DNA from 2 places in the Paenibacillus sp. OT2-17 genome. Region 2 is predicted to be linked to the other one. Evidence: riboswitches for the same ligand, from Rfam matches in the RefSeq annotation. Region 2 holds a riboswitch; the other holds the start of a gene.
The links. Region 2 has a riboswitch for cobalamin ahead of GRP75_RS00210 (ABC transporter substrate-binding protein). Riboswitches for the same ligand answer to the same signal wherever they lie in the genome.
Positions count from the first base shown of each region.

Region 1: linked by a shared signal. The riboswitch ahead of GRP75_RS17340 (ABC transporter substrate-binding protein) and the one ahead of GRP75_RS00210 (ABC transporter substrate-binding protein) in region 2 are both predicted to bind cobalamin.

Region 1 is NZ_WUDQ01000204.1:653-3,567, forward strand. It holds gene GRP75_RS17335 (histidine phosphatase family protein) at 1-554, shown strand, start outside; cobalamin riboswitch at 677-870, shown strand; gene GRP75_RS17340 (ABC transporter substrate-binding protein) at 1,079-2,086, shown strand; gene GRP75_RS17345 (FecCD family ABC transporter permease) at 2,083-2,915, shown strand, end outside.
Region 2 is NZ_WUDQ01000001.1:40,968-53,380, forward strand. It holds gene nikE (nickel import ATP-binding protein NikE) at 1-779, opposite strand, end outside; gene GRP75_RS00170 (ABC transporter ATP-binding protein) at 818-1,642, opposite strand; gene nikC (nickel ABC transporter permease subunit NikC) at 1,663-2,493, opposite strand; gene nikB (nickel ABC transporter permease subunit NikB) at 2,493-3,437, opposite strand; gene nikA (nickel ABC transporter substrate-binding protein) at 3,484-5,109, opposite strand; gene GRP75_RS00190 (ATP-binding cassette domain-containing protein) at 5,252-6,028, opposite strand; gene GRP75_RS00195 (ATP-binding cassette domain-containing protein) at 6,025-6,942, opposite strand; gene nikC (nickel transporter permease) at 6,942-7,757, opposite strand; gene nikB (nickel ABC transporter permease) at 7,772-8,701, opposite strand; gene GRP75_RS00210 (ABC transporter substrate-binding protein) at 8,717-10,297, opposite strand; cobalamin riboswitch at 10,515-10,718, opposite strand; gene GRP75_RS00215 (nucleobase:cation symporter-2 family protein) at 11,406-12,413, opposite strand, start outside.

The sequences.
Region 1 (2,915 bases), on a different contig from region 2:
AGCAGGAATTAAAGCCTTTGCAAGAAAAATTGCAAGGGCAGTCCTTTGCTCGAATCTATTGCAGCGATTTAATGCGATGTCGCCAGACCTTGCAGATCATTGTGCCGGAATCAGAATTGACGTCTGGAGGTTCCCTATCTACTATGTCTCCTATGATGGAACCACGTCTGCGAGAGCTTCATTTTGGTGAGTGGGATGGAAAAACGTATGACATGCTCAAGGATGTGTCGTTGTATCGCGCTTGGATTGATGAGCCGCAACGGATAACCCCTCCTGGAGGAGAGTCTTGGGCAGATTTAGTGAATCGTCTACGGAAATTTCTTGACTCTCTGTATGAATGGCGTGTTGCTATGGAAGTTCAACCCATGGATTTGACTGCTGCGCCACCCTCTGTTTTGGTCGTTACGCATGGTGGCGTAATTCGTCAGTTAGCTTGCATGCTGATACCGGGCCATGATTTTTGGAGTTTGAATCCGAAGCCGGGAGAAGCATTTAGGATTCAATTGAGGCTGGCAGGACGGCACAATTACATAGCAGAAATGCTTCCTCATTAGGTTAGACACCAGCGGATAAAGAGGCTGTTTGGGTTGTAAGCCGCCTCTTTTTAACCTATAATCATCAAGTAAAAGAACGGCTTGACTACCACTACATCAAATATCCAGCAGACGAGGTCGGCGCAGCGTGATGAAACTATGGTTTCCCTTGCCTGCGCTGTTAAAAGGGAAGTCGGTGTGAGTCCGGCGCGGTCCCGCCACTGTAAATGGAAACATGCCCGTTAGTCCTGCTTTATGTGCTACTAAGCATATGAAAGAATTTCAGGACATGCATTTTACCATAAGTCAGGATACCTGCCCGTCCGCCTGTCACCATAATCCTTCGAGGAAAGGATGACGTGTTCGCAGTGACTGTCCATGCGGAAAGAAGCTGCCGCCTGCGCACGATCTGCGCTAACGTGACCCCTGTGTCCTGATATGAGGATGCGGGGTTTTTTTGATAGGAAAAGAAGGCTGGATTTAGAAGATATCTGATGATGTTCAAGTAACGCTCTTAACGATTTTTTTATGAAGGGGTGCAAATCATGGCAGGAAAAAAAATAAAGGTTTGGACAACAGGTCTATTGGTTCTGATTTTGGCAGTTGTGCTGAGTGCATGTGGAGCTAATGGGAAAAATGCTGAAAATAAAGAGAACCAGACTTCTTCACAGCAGCCGGGACAGACCGTAACCGCACAAGAGCCTCCGGGCAAAACAGTTTACCCACTCACAGTTAAGGATGCAACAGGACAGGAATTTACATTCAAAAAAGCGCCGGATAAAATCGTTTCCGTCTCCCCGGCAGAAACCGAGGCGCTGTTCGCCATCGGGCTGGATAAGGAAATTGTCGGTGTCTCCGACTACTCTGATTACCCAGAAGCAGCTACGAAAAAGCCTAAAGTGGGCGGTATTATGAAACCGAACGAAGAGGCGATCATTGCTGCTAACCCGGAAGTCGTTTTTGCAGGGATATCACTTAGTGAACAGGCTACGACCAAGCTGCGCGATATGGGAATTATGATTTTTAAAACGGAACCGAAGACAGTTGAAGATGTCATGGCTAACATCGAATTGTATGGGAAAATCACCGATCATCAGAAAGAAGCGAGAGCGGTGACTGACAAGATGAGAGCAGATGTAGCTGAAGTGAAAGAAGGAATTAAAAATATCGGTAAAGGGCAGAAGCTGCGGGTATACGTCGAGTTTTCACCAGGCTGGACAGTTGGTAAAGGCGAGTTTATGGACGAGCTGATCACGTTAGCGGGCGGCGAAAATGTAGGTGCCACGCAGAAGGGGTGGTACCAAATTAGTGAGGAAAATATTATTGCTGCGAACCCTGACGTGATTTTGTACAGCAAAAGTGTCAAGGACGACAAAACTGGTCAAACGCTCGGCGAAATCATTAAAGCTCGCAGTGGATGGGATCAAATATCGGCTGTTCGCCACAACCGGGTATTTGCCGTGGATGATAATTTGATTAGTCGTCCGGGTCCACGCGTAACGGAAGGTCTCAAGGAAGTGGCCAAGGGCGTGTATCCTGAAATTTTCAAATGAACCGTAAACTGATCGGCTTTGGAGGAACAGGTCTTGTCCTGCTGTTACTGACGCTACTGCTCTGTCTTGGCATCGGCTCGGCCAAGCTTCCGGTCAGCCAGATCACGGGCATTCTGGTTAACCACCTTCCATGGTTAGGCGATACGTTTACACCGGATTGGAATACATCCTCAGAGCAAATTATTTTGAAGGTCAGATTGCCACGAGTGTTACTGGGAATGTTGGTAGGAGCAGCGCTGGCGCTGGCGGGAGCCGGATTTCAGGGTGTGCTGCGTAATCCTTTGGCTGATCCGTATACACTGGGGGTATCCTCGGGGGCTTCGGTAGGAGCGGCAGTACTGATTTATTGGGGCCTTCAATTTTCATTTGTTGGCATATGGACGCTGCCGCTAGTGGCATTTACGACCGGAATGCTGACGCTGTGGATGGTGCTGACGTTGGCACGGGAAGGTGGAAAAATTCCGACACAAAGTCTCATTTTGTCGGGTGTGGTGATGCAATCCTTTCTGGGGGCGGTTGTTTCCTTTCTGACAGCCATGTCGAAGGAGACGGTCAATGAAATATTGTACTGGACGATGGGAAGTCTTAGCCTGCGCGGTTGGTCATATACAGGAATCCTTTTACCTTATGTGGTCATAGGACTGGTATTTCTATGGAACCGGGCACGTGTGCTGAATATTTTGGCTTTGGGTGAACGTCAGGCGGCTCACATGGGAGTTCATGTAGATGCGACGAAGCTATCTGTTCTGATCATTTCCACGCTGCTGACAGCAGCCGCTGTCTCGGTATGTGGAGTGATTGGCTTTGTGGGGCTCGTTGTACCGCATAT
Region 2 (12,413 bases):
TGTTCCGGCAAAATGGACGAGATCAACCGTCGTACAGCCGGATGAGCAGATTCAAAAATCTGATCCTTCTCATCACAGCGCTCAATCAATCTTCCCTGCTCCATCACAGCAATGCCATCACAGACGGCATATGCCGCCCGAATATCATGCGTGATGAACAGATATGACAATCCAAACGAAGACTTCAGTTCTCCCAGCAGGGATAAAATATGCATCTGGTGAACCATATCGAGGCTGCTGACGGACTCATCCAGCACGATCAGCTTTGGTTTGAGCGCAATCGCCCGTGCAATGTTGATCCGCTGTAATTGTCCGCCGCTGAATTGATGCGGATATTTAATCCGATCTTCCGGCTTGAGGCCGACCCGTTCCAGCAGACTTTCGACCGTTCTTTTTTGTTCCTGCACCGATAACCGTTCGTAATTGTCCAATGGCTCACCAATAATCTGCCCGGCGGTCATTCGGGGATTTACAGCAGAGTAGCAGTCCTGAAATACGACCTGCATATCCCGTCGCAGTCCCCTGCGGACTTGGGGGCTCGCATTATAAATGTCCTGTCCCTGGAACAGCACCTGACCCTCCTGCGGCTTCTCCAGCCCCAGAATAACCTTGCCCAGCGTGCTTTTACCGGCTCCGCTGGTACCAAGTAAGCCTAGGCAAAACCCACTTTCTATAGTAAGCGAAACGTTAGCCAACACAGGAGGACGTGGTTCAGAGCGGCCCAGCCATTTGCGCCTTCCATAGCTATGAGTTACTTTCTTCACTTGTAGCATGCGCATTCGCTCCCCTTTTGAAAGTGTAACCGTCGAACAGGCGACTAACCACCTACCTGATTTATGCCCCGAATGGACAACTTGGGTCTGACATGCAGCAGCATTTTCGTATATTCATCCTGCGGGTGATCGAATAACTGATGGACCTCAGCCTGCTCAACAATACGACCCTGCTGCATGACAGCCACTTCATCCGCCAATTGGGAAATGACGCCCAGATCATGCGAGATCAGCAAAATGGACGTATTGTATTCCGTACGCAAGCGATCCAGCTCTCTTAGCACCTGTAGCTGATTGACCACATCGAGCGCCGTCGTTGGTTCATCGGCAATAACCACTGCTGGCCGCAGGCACATGGAAATGGCGATCATGACTCGTTGCAGCATCCCGCCGCTCAACTGAAACGAATAACGCTTCATCAGCTTGGCTGGATCGGGCAGATTCATATTTTCCAGAGCCGTTATGGCAAGTTCATGGGCCTGTCGTTTGGTTAATCCGGTGTGCGTGCGGACCGTTTCCATAAACTGAGCTCCAATCGTATACACTGGCGTAAAAGCGCTCATCGGATTTTGCATAATAAACGCGATTTCCTTGCCCCGAATACGGCGCATCTCCTCGGCCACCATTCCGTTCAGCTCACGCCCGTTCAGACGGACACTACCTTCCACGTCCATCGTCTGGCGATCCAGCAGTTGGAGCAACGCTTTACAAGTCACTGTTTTGCCGCTTCCACTCTCGCCGACAAGACCCAGTACCTGTCCCTTTTTCAGCTCAAAATGAGTTGGCTCCAGCAGAGATACCGCCCCGGCACCGGTTTTGAGCTTCACCTGTAAGCCGCTGACCTCCAGCACCTTCTCCCTGTCGTCCATCGTTGTAACTCACTCCTGTTTTACTGACGTTTGGCAATTCCGTATCGGTCGGACAGCGCCTCCCCCAATATATTGAAGGCCATCACCACCACCAGAATCATAACCCCCGGATAGATCATTAATTCCGGATGACTGCGAATGTATCCCGTTCCCTCATGAATCATCGCTCCCCATTCGGGGGTCGGCGGCTGAATGCCTAGACCAAGGAACGACAACGCGGAAATATCCATGATCGCCCAACCCATTTCCAGTGTACCAATGACCACAATCGGCCGCAGCACATTCGGAATAATATGCCGCCGGATAATGGCCCCTGAGGAGGACCCGCTAATCCTTGCAGCAGCTATAAAATTCCGTTCTTTCAGACTGACGACCATATTGCGGCACATTCTGGCATAATACACCCACTGCACCATCATCAAGGCAAGCAGCACCTGCATGAGGCCCGGCCCAAAAATACCGACAATGCCCAGCACAAGCACCAAATTCGGAAACGCCATAATACCTTCGCAAAACCGCATCAACACACTATCGACCCAGCCACCTACATAACCTGCAAGCGACCCGACCACAACGCCGATGCTAAGCGAGGACAGGAAAATTAATGTCGCAAAACCGAGGGAAATCCGCGCTCCATACAGCAACCGGGATAAATTGCACCGACCCAAATGATCGGTCCCCAGCCAGTATTCTTTCGAAGGTCCCTCCAGCTTGTGCAGTAAATTGACTTTAACCGGATCATGGGGAGCCAGCCAAGGAGCTAGCGCCATAATGATAAAAAGAGCAGCCAGTACGACAGAGCAGACCACGATTACCTTTTGACCTTTGAACATTGTACGCAACCTTATCATCACTGCTCTGCTCGTCCCTTCGATGAAATTCGGGGGTCCATATACAAATGCACCAGATCAACAAGCAAATTGCATACGATGAACAGGCATGCCGCCAAAAACACATAGCATTGTATGACGGGAATATCCCGGTTAAAAATCGCTTCCACAAAATAACGGCCAAACCCGGGCCATGAAAACACCTGCTCCACAATAATTGTTCCGGTCAGAAGCTTGCCCAGATTCATACCCAGACTTGTAATCAGTGGAGCAATGGCAATTTTCAGTACATGCTTGAGCATAATCACCTGCTCATGAATCCCTCTAGTTCTGGCATACTGCACATACGTTTCCTGAAGCTGCTCCAACACACTGGAACGCAGCAGGCGCGTATATAAAGCAATCAGAACCAGCGACAGGGTCACCGTGGGCAACACCAGATGCTGCCACGTTCCTCGCCCCTCTACAGGGAGCCAATCCAATCGGACAGAGAAAAAGAAGATTAACAAATATCCCAGCCAAAACTGGGGTATAGATGCGCCAAAATATGAAATTCCTCGACTAAGCATGTCGATCCATCCATTTTTACGCATCGCCGCCAGCACGCCCAGTGGAATACTCACCACAATAGATAGCACCATACTGCTCACAGCCAATTCAAAAGTGGCGGGCAGCCGAACCTTGACCTCATCCCACACCGGCTTGTTGGTCAGATACGAAGTACCAAAGTCCAATTGACTGATTCTTTGAAGTGTATGCATATACTGCGTCAGCAAAGGCTGATCCAGCCCGAACTCATGTCTTTTCTGCTCCAGAATCTCTGGAGTAGGATAAATATGAGCAGCCGTCAAATAGGCCTCGGCCGGATCAACTGGTGAAATATGAATCAGTGCAAAGGTAACGAGGGTGGCAAAGAGAACAATAGGAATGACCGCTACCATTCGCTTCCCGATATAGCTGATCATGAGTTGTCCTCCTATCCTGTAAACTACCGTTACCTATCGGCTTCAGCTACTTTCCGATTTCAATTCCCTCAAACGGATTTTCATCCCGATTAGCCGGGAATACAAAGTTTGTAATCTTTTTCTGGTACACTGCCGTTTTCTTAATATAAGAAATAGGCACAATGGCAGATTGCTCCTGAAGCGTCTTCAGAATCGAAGCATACAGCTCTTGACGCTTGGTTTCATCTGTCGATGAGAGCGCTTCGTGTACTTGCTGATCCAGGTCTTTCTTCATCGGAAGGGCACTCAGCACCTCGGAAATTCCGAAGCTCTTCTTGGCAATGACATTAATAAAGGAGTGCGGATCATAAGGCGCACCATAGTTGTACCAGAAGTACAGATCAAACTGGTTGGATCTAAGGCGCTTAATTTGAACCGTCAGCTCCAGTCCGGTCAGGTTCACTTTGACACCCAATTCTCCCCATTCAGCCTGAATGGTTTCAGCCATCGCCTTTTGGATCGGATCAGTCTTATCAAAAATCAGCTCAAAATCCAGCTGTTGTCCGTCTTTTTCCCGTACTGTACCGCCTGCGGGCAGCTTCCAGCCAGCCTCATCCAGCAACGATTTGGATTTTTCCACATCATAGCCAACAGGCTGTAAGTTTACATTCGTATACGGATAGTTTTTGGATAAAACCGTATCCGCTGTTTCCTCCAGCCCCGAGGTTACACCTTCCACCATTGCCTGCTTGTTAAAGCCATGTTGGAGTGCCAGGCGTACCCGAAGGTCTGCCAGCTTGGGATTGGATGAGTTGAGTAACAGGCTTCTCGTACCGACAGGCTCGGACAGCGTGGTAACATACTGATTCGTGTCGCGAAGCTGTTTGAAAGCATCCAGACTAATGACACCCTCTCCATAAATCAGATCCAGATCGCCTTTTTCAAAGGCCATTACACGGGTTTCGCCATCGGGAATGATTTTTACCGTAATTTTATCCACCTTTGGTGCAGTGCCCCAATAATTTGGATTACGCTTAAAGGTTGCATATTCATCTTGCTTGTATTCATCCAGCATCCAAGGTCCTGTACCTACAGGTTTCTTGATTCCTTTGGACGTATCTCCATCATCCGGGAACCCCGCTTCACCCAGAAAACGGAACGGGCGAACGACAGACAAATCCTGAAGCACTGGGTAGTATGGTTCTTTGAGTGTCATTCGGAAGGTGCTGTCATCTACAGCTTCAGTTTTGTCGAGAACGCCTACTATACCAAGCCAGCTGTGCGTCTTCTCATTTTTCATAATAGCGTCAAAGTTCTTTTTGACAATGGCCGCATTAAATAGCGTTCCATCCGAAAATTTCACACCTTTGCGTAGCTTAAACGTATATATTTTGCCGTCCTTGGAAATAGTCCAGGATTCAGCCAAAGCAGGCTCCAGCTTGCCTCCTTGCTTGTAGCTGACTAACGGCTCATAAACCATGGATTGTGCAAAAAGTTGGGAAGGATTGTATACGTGAGGATTCATCGTACCAATGTCACGCGGCCACGATAGCGTGATCGACTTTTCATTGGCAGCTCCGTCAGTAGAGGTGGATGCAGGGGTGTTTTCCTGCTTCGCGCAGCCCAAAACAACGGATAATAAGAGGAGCGCCACCAACATAAGGGTGGCAGTCTTGCGGTGTCGAACGGACATCAATGTATTTCCCCTTTTCTATATATGTGATAATGATTATCATAATCATATTTAGAATAGGTACCATGTTCTATTTTGTCAACAATATTCGGCAAGCAATCCTCTTATTTATTTTAAATTTGTATAATATCAAATTTATGGATTAATTCTCCAACGCTTGAAACAGAGTACGCGTGTACTCATGCTGTAACAAGTCTTCATCCCATTCCTTAAATATTTCCACGATCTCCCCCTGAACCATGACGGCAACTCGATCACAAAACTGACGAGTAGATTGGAGATCATGAGTGATGAATAGGTAGGACAACTGACGCTCCATCTGCATTCTCTTGAGCATGTCCAGTACAGAAGACTGCGTTGTCGTATCCAGATTGGCGATCGATTCATCGAACAAGATAATATCCGGCTCCACCGCCAACGCTCGGGCAATACATACCCGCTGTTTTTGCCCGCCACTCAGCTGTGCTGGGTATTTTTCCAGACTGTCAGCCTCCATTCCTACTGATTCCAATAGAGACAGACAAATATCCAGCGCCTGCGCTTTTCGTCCGGGAAAATAATTGTGGATTGGCTCCTCCAAAATATCTCGAATGGTCATACGGGGATGCAATGAGGAGGACGAATCCTGTGCAACCAACTGGATTCGCTTGTACAGCTGAACATCCTTCATCTTTCCAAAATGTATAGGCTGATGATCCAGCCAAATCTCCCCTGAGGTCAACGACTCCAGCCCTAGAATACATTGTGCCAGCGTGCTTTTGCCACTTCCACTTTCTCCAACCAATCCAAGACACTCCCCCTGCCATAACTCCAGACTCACCTTCTTCACGGCCTGCTCGCTATCTTGCGTGCTGAACCAGCCTTTTCTCCGTTTGCGGACAGGGTATGCTTTGGTCACATTCTTCAATTCCAGCATCACTGGTGCATCCTTCCTTCCGGGCTCATCTCCAACACTCGATCTGCTATGCGGCTCATACCTTGGCGATCATGTGAAATCAACAATATGGTGAGATCAAAGTCTTCTCTCAATTGTTGCAGCAATGCCAAAACCTTGTCGCGGTTGATAACATCCAACGCCGTAGTAGGCTCATCGGCAATAAAAAGGCTTGGACCTGAGCTTAACATTGCAGCCAGCAGCACCCTTTGACACATGCCTCCGCTTAGTTCAAAAGGATATGACGACAAAATATGCTCAGGATCTGTAAACCCAACCTTGCGGAGCAGAGAGCGCAAATAGGCCTCCCGCACTGGAGTAGCGCCTCCTCTGGCTATCTCCATGGCACGGATCAGCATCTGCCGCATCCGTGGCAGCACGCCCAGCGGGTGGACTTGCTGCGGTGCAGTGTGGGATGGGGCAGCACCAGCGTGCCCCGGCTCCATCTGGTCGTGCGGCATCCGACGCCGCCCGTGCAGTCTAAGCGTATCCATCAGCTGGGCGCGGACAGTCCGGATCGGATTCAACCCGCTCAGCGATTGTTGAATGAGCAGGGCAATATCCTCTCGGCGCAGCCTTTGCCAGCGCCGTTCCTGGAACGGGAGAATGTCTTCCCCGTTATAGTAGATACGCCCTTGCGTAACACCGATACCTGGCTCCAGCATGCCTGCGATTGCGTGTGCGGTCAGACTCTTGCCGCATCCGCTCGGTCCGGTCAGGGCCACAATCTCCCCTGAATATATGGAAAAGCTCACATCCCGCAGCAGTGGTTTGCTCCCACTTCCGCTTGCTCCTACGCCTGTGCGGCAGATTTCCAAATGTTCCACGTGTAACAACGGTTTTCGCCCTGCCACTTGTTCTATCGTATCCTTGCCCCCAAGGGCTATTTGATCTCCCACTATTTGGCCGCCCCCTTTTCCGAAAAGCGGTCTCCCAAAAGCTGGCAGGCAAGTACGAACAGCATAATCGCCAAGCCCGGGAAAATCATGACATGCGGAGCCACCTGAAAATACGAGGTTGCATCATGCAGCATCACGCCCCACTCTGGCTTGGGCGGCTGTACACCCAGTCCAAGAAAGGATAGCCCCGCGATCATCAGCACCACGCGTCCGATATCCCATACCGCATAAACCAACAACTGCGGCAACGCTTGTGGCAATACATAACGTCTCAGTATACGTACGTGTGAATTGCCGGATAAACGGGCATACCGAACGTAGTCCTCCTGACAGGCTTTTTGAACCAGACTACGGATATACCGGACATAGCCCGCCCACCGTACCGCAATAATCGCAAGGGTCATGTTAACAAAACCCGGGCCCAAAATGCCCACAATTGCCACCGTTAAAATAATATCAGGAAAAGCCAATACGCCATCAATTCCCCGCATGATCAGCTGATCTACACGTCCACGCACATAACCAATGAGCAACCCTATAGGCAGACTAAAGCACAGCGTAGCTACAGTAATTGCACATGCGATTAGCACGCTCGTCCGTATCCCGTAAATTAGCCGTGACAGCACATCCCGACCCAGATGATCCGTACCGAAAGGATATTTCCGACTGGGTGGTGCCAGACGGTTCAAAAGATCCACTTGAAGAGGATCATGAGGAGCGACCCATGGAGCCAATAACCCAAGCAGCACGATCAGACCAAACAGTACGCCTCCTGCCAGCAAGCTCCCTTGAAAGGAAAGCCGTATCTTTTTCATTTTCAGCTTCCCCCTTAACGCAAACGTAGCCTCGGATCTATCGCCGTCTGGACCACATCCACCAAACACTGAACTCCTACAATTAAAAATACGGCAAAAATAACATACCCCTGAATCACCGGATAATCTCGCTGTGTAATTGCATCTATAAAATACTTGCCCAACCCCGGCCATGAAAAAATGGTCTCTACGATGACATTACCTGCCAGCATAAATGATAGATTGGTACCTAGCAGTGTAATTATAGGCAGAACCGCATGCTTAAATATCTCAAAAAACAGGATATGCATTCGGGAAAAGCCTCGAGCCTTCGCTGCTTTCACAAAATTCCGGTCACCCAGCTCTAGCATTTGAGCGCGTAGTACACGGGCTTGCACAGCTCCCAAACCTGCACCAAGAGTCAGCGCAGGGAGCACTAAATGTGTCCAATCCTCCCTTCCCATGGATGGGAGCCAGCCCAAGCGAACGGAGAATAGATAGATCAACAGAAACCCAAGCCAAAAAGAGGGGATCGACGATCCCAGCAGGGCAAACAGCCTACCCAGGCGATCCAGTGGACCGCTGATTTTTAGCGAGGCAGCCAGCCCCAACCCCAGCGTAAGCACCGTCATGACGGCAAAGCCCGCAGCAGCTAGCTCCACAGTAGCAGGCAGTCTGTTCCACAGTTCGGCTAGCACGGATTCCTTGGATACATACGAGGTGCCCCAATGCCCTGTGAACACATCCCGCAGCCAGTTCACATATTGAATATGAAACGGTTCGTTTAAGCCCAGTTCCTGCCGTAGCGTCGTCAACGCCTCCTCAGAGGCAGGGACATTATGCGCGGTGAGCAAAATGGTAGCAGGGTCTCCAGGAGCCAGGCGCATCAGTACAAAAGTCAGCGTGGATACAACGAATACAATGATGAGCAGCTGCGCCACACGTTCCAGTATAAAACGAATCATAGGATACGCCGCTCGTTATTCCGCAATATCGGATTGCGCTGTAATGTAGTAATACTCGATCGGATGGGGTGTAAAACCCTCTACCCCTTTTTTCACACCAAACACATTGTCAGGATGCACAATGAACGACTGTGGCAAATCCGTATTGATGATATCCAGCGCTTGTAGTGTCACGGCATTACGCTGCGCTGTATCCTTCGCCAGCTTCAAGCTGTTAAGAATACTCTCTAGCGGTTTGGAACTATAACGGCTTACATTGGCTTCGCTTTTCGAAAAATAAAACATGTCCATAAAATATTGCGGCTCTCCTGTATGAGCAGTAAGCATACTGTACATAGCAAAATCCCAATCGTTTTTGGTCAACGCCTCGTCGATATTTTCCACCTTGCGAATCTTGACCTGGATTCCCTCTTTTAGCAATTGGCTTTGGATGACCTCAGCCATAACAGAGAGTTCCGGACGCTGAGGAAAAGTCAGCAGCGTAACCTCGAACGGCTTGCCTTGCTTAGTCCATGTCCCTTGGGCGTCCTTCTGCCAGCCATCCTTCGTTAACAGCTGATCCGCCGTTCCGTCCAGCGCTTTACGCTCAACTTTACCGAAGGGAAGAATGCTCGGGAACGGACTGCTTGCTTCCGTACCGAAGCCTCTCATGACGGCGCTCACAATCGATGTGCGCGGAATCAGGCTGTCCACCACCTTACGGTTCGCCGCATCCTCGAATACTGGCGATTCCATATTGTACACGATCATATGGGTGCGCAAGGAGGGAGCCGACAGCACTTGTAGCTTGTCGTTCTTTTTCAGTACCTCTGCGTTATCAACCGGAATATCCGTCGCTACGTCCACCTCGCCGGATTGCAGCGCCATCAGACGCGAATTCCCGTCCGTAATGAACTTCATCGTCGCTTCAGCCAGTCGTGCCTTCTCGCCCCAATATCCGTCATAACGCTCTACGACCAACGATTGGTCCTTGTTGAACGCTTTAATTTTAAAGGCGCCTGTCATTGCTGGGTAACTCTGCTCATCTTTCATCGATGCCACATCCAGTACAATCGTCGATGGATCAGCTAGATTGGACACCAGCGCCGCGTTCGGCTGGTTTGTCGTGATTTTCAAGGCCAGCGGGCCGCTTACATCAATGGACTTCACATTCAGTAAATCCTTTGCCAGATGGCTTTTCTCGATAGAGCGCAGCAAAGACGCTTTTACACCTGCTGCATCCATACTCTTTCCATCATGAAAAGTGACTTTATCCTGCAAGCTGAACGTCCAAACTGTAGGACTATCCTGCTTCCACTCCTTTGCCAGCCAAGCCACAGGCTCCAGCTTTTCATTCAAACGTACCAGTGTCTCACCTGCACCGGATCGCATCACATCCCAGCTATTATCTCCGTGCGGGTCAACGCCTGACGGTTTCCATGTATACGCCATTATCAGCTTTTTACCTGTCGCTGTTTGTTGTGCTGACGCGTTTTCACCTTTGCCGGAGCTATCCGACGTCTTATTGCTGGCACATCCCGAAAGAGCCATAACTGCCAGCAACAGCATCCCCCCTGTACATATCAACCATGAACGCCTGCTACGATTGCTAATCATTCAATGAATCCCCCTCTATCTTGTAAAATCATATAAACCTAACGCAAAACGCGAAAAAAGCATTCCGGACCACTTGATCAGCAGTCAGAAATGCTTTCATTATAAAATGTCAAAACTCACCTCGAAGCCAGCTCCAAAAACATAGAAGGGATCAGATCGGTTTCAGACATTCTGTATGCAGCACGCCTAACCACCTCCCCAGCATCCCGTGGGTCTGACAGTGATGTCAAAACAGGCAGGTCTCCTGACTCCAGGCGTATCTTTCAGGCCTTCCCGGTTCTTCACAGTTCCAGTGGCTGTTCTGAAAGCTCCAGCAGTATCCTGCTGATGCCTGTATACAGTGGCGGGTCCGTGTCGGAATCTACCGAACTTCCCTTTTAAGTGAACACGCTCAACAACTATCCACATGGTCTCAACAAAACCCCGTACATAGAGTCGTCCGGCTCACACCTGTTTTCTTCCTTTATTTCTTTCCATTACGATCTTATTTTGTTGTCACAGGCTTGTCAATAAATGCTGCACAATAATTTAAATTTGAACGATGTGGCGAGAATGAAGGTGATGTCTATTCATTGCGTGCACGAAATGAACGTGCTAAAATTAGGTATATAGATAATCATCGTGTCCGTATACTAAAAAGAGTCTTCGCCGCGCCAACGGCAAAGACTCTTAGGACTTGAAAGGCTGTGGATCACCCACGGCGCGCTGCATAACTAATGGTTAATGCAAACGAAACCCACCGTTAGGGGCCAACCTAATTACGCGGTGGGTTTTCGCTTGTTCCGAAATTTCCGACGTAGCCAGCGATAAAGTTTACGAATGCTAAACACCAGGCTTAGTAACGTAACCATCCAACGCAACACATCGTAGCACGACACAAGTGTGACCATCGGCTTCACCCCCTTTCGGGAAGCTGCACCGTGGTCCGAAAACATCCACCACTATTCAAAATCCATAAGGTAAATTATACCACTACCTCGCCCACTACTCTAGCAAATTCCTCTAGTAAATAAATCAACTTAAGAGCTAACTTTAGCGCCACTGCACAGTCGGACAGGGTCAATATCTATATGTCCCCAGACGGCAAGGGTTTATTTATCCCTAATCATCAAACCTTCTGTGGAACCTCCTGAACCGTCACGCTTTTGACAGATTCGCCCTGTTTTCTCGTCAAAACGATGTTCAAGACAATCGCTGTAATCGAGCCCGAAACGATACCATTTTGCAACAGCATTTTGGCAAAGCTCGGCAGCTGGTCGAACATTTGTGGCAGAACGGCAGAGCCTAGGCCCACAGCAATGCTGCATGCTGCGATCAGCAGATTGCTTTCCTTCCGCAGATCCACTTCTGACAGAATAGACATGCCTGATGCAGCGACCGAGCCGAACATGACGATCATCGCTCCGCCCAGCACAGCATTAGGAATCACAGTCGTTAAGGCAGCCAGCTTAGGAAGCAAACCAAGAACAACCATGATACCGCCCGCAGCAAAAATAACGTTCCGCGATTTGACGCGTGTGAGTGAAATCAGACCCACATTTTGCGAGAAAGCTGTATAAGGAAACGCGTTAAAAATACCCCCAAGCATAATCGCAAGTCCTTCGGAACGCAGACCATTGACGATCTGCTTCTGCTCCACCTTCTGATCAATTGCTTTGCCAACTGCCAAATAAACGCCTGTAGACTCAACCATACTGACAATATTGACGATAATCATCGTACAAACTGCCATAATGCTAAACTCTGGCTTACCAAAATAAAACGGCTGTGCAACACTCACCCATGAAGCCTCCGCCACGGGAGCAAAATGCACCATTCCCATTCCATAAGCAACCACTGTGCCCGCGAACAACCCAATAAGCACGGAAATCGAGCGCAAAAAGCCTTTTGCCAACCGATTCACAAGCAGAATAACCAGTAGTGTGACTAACGCCAACAGCAAATTACGTGGCTGTCCAAAATCCGCGCTGCCCTGCCCCCCTGCTACATTGTTCATCGCCACCGGAATAAGGGATAGACCGATAATCGTAACCACCGAACCCGTAACCACCGTCGGGAAAAAGCGTAGCAGCTTGCCATACAACGGTGCCGCTAACACCACGAATATACCAGACAA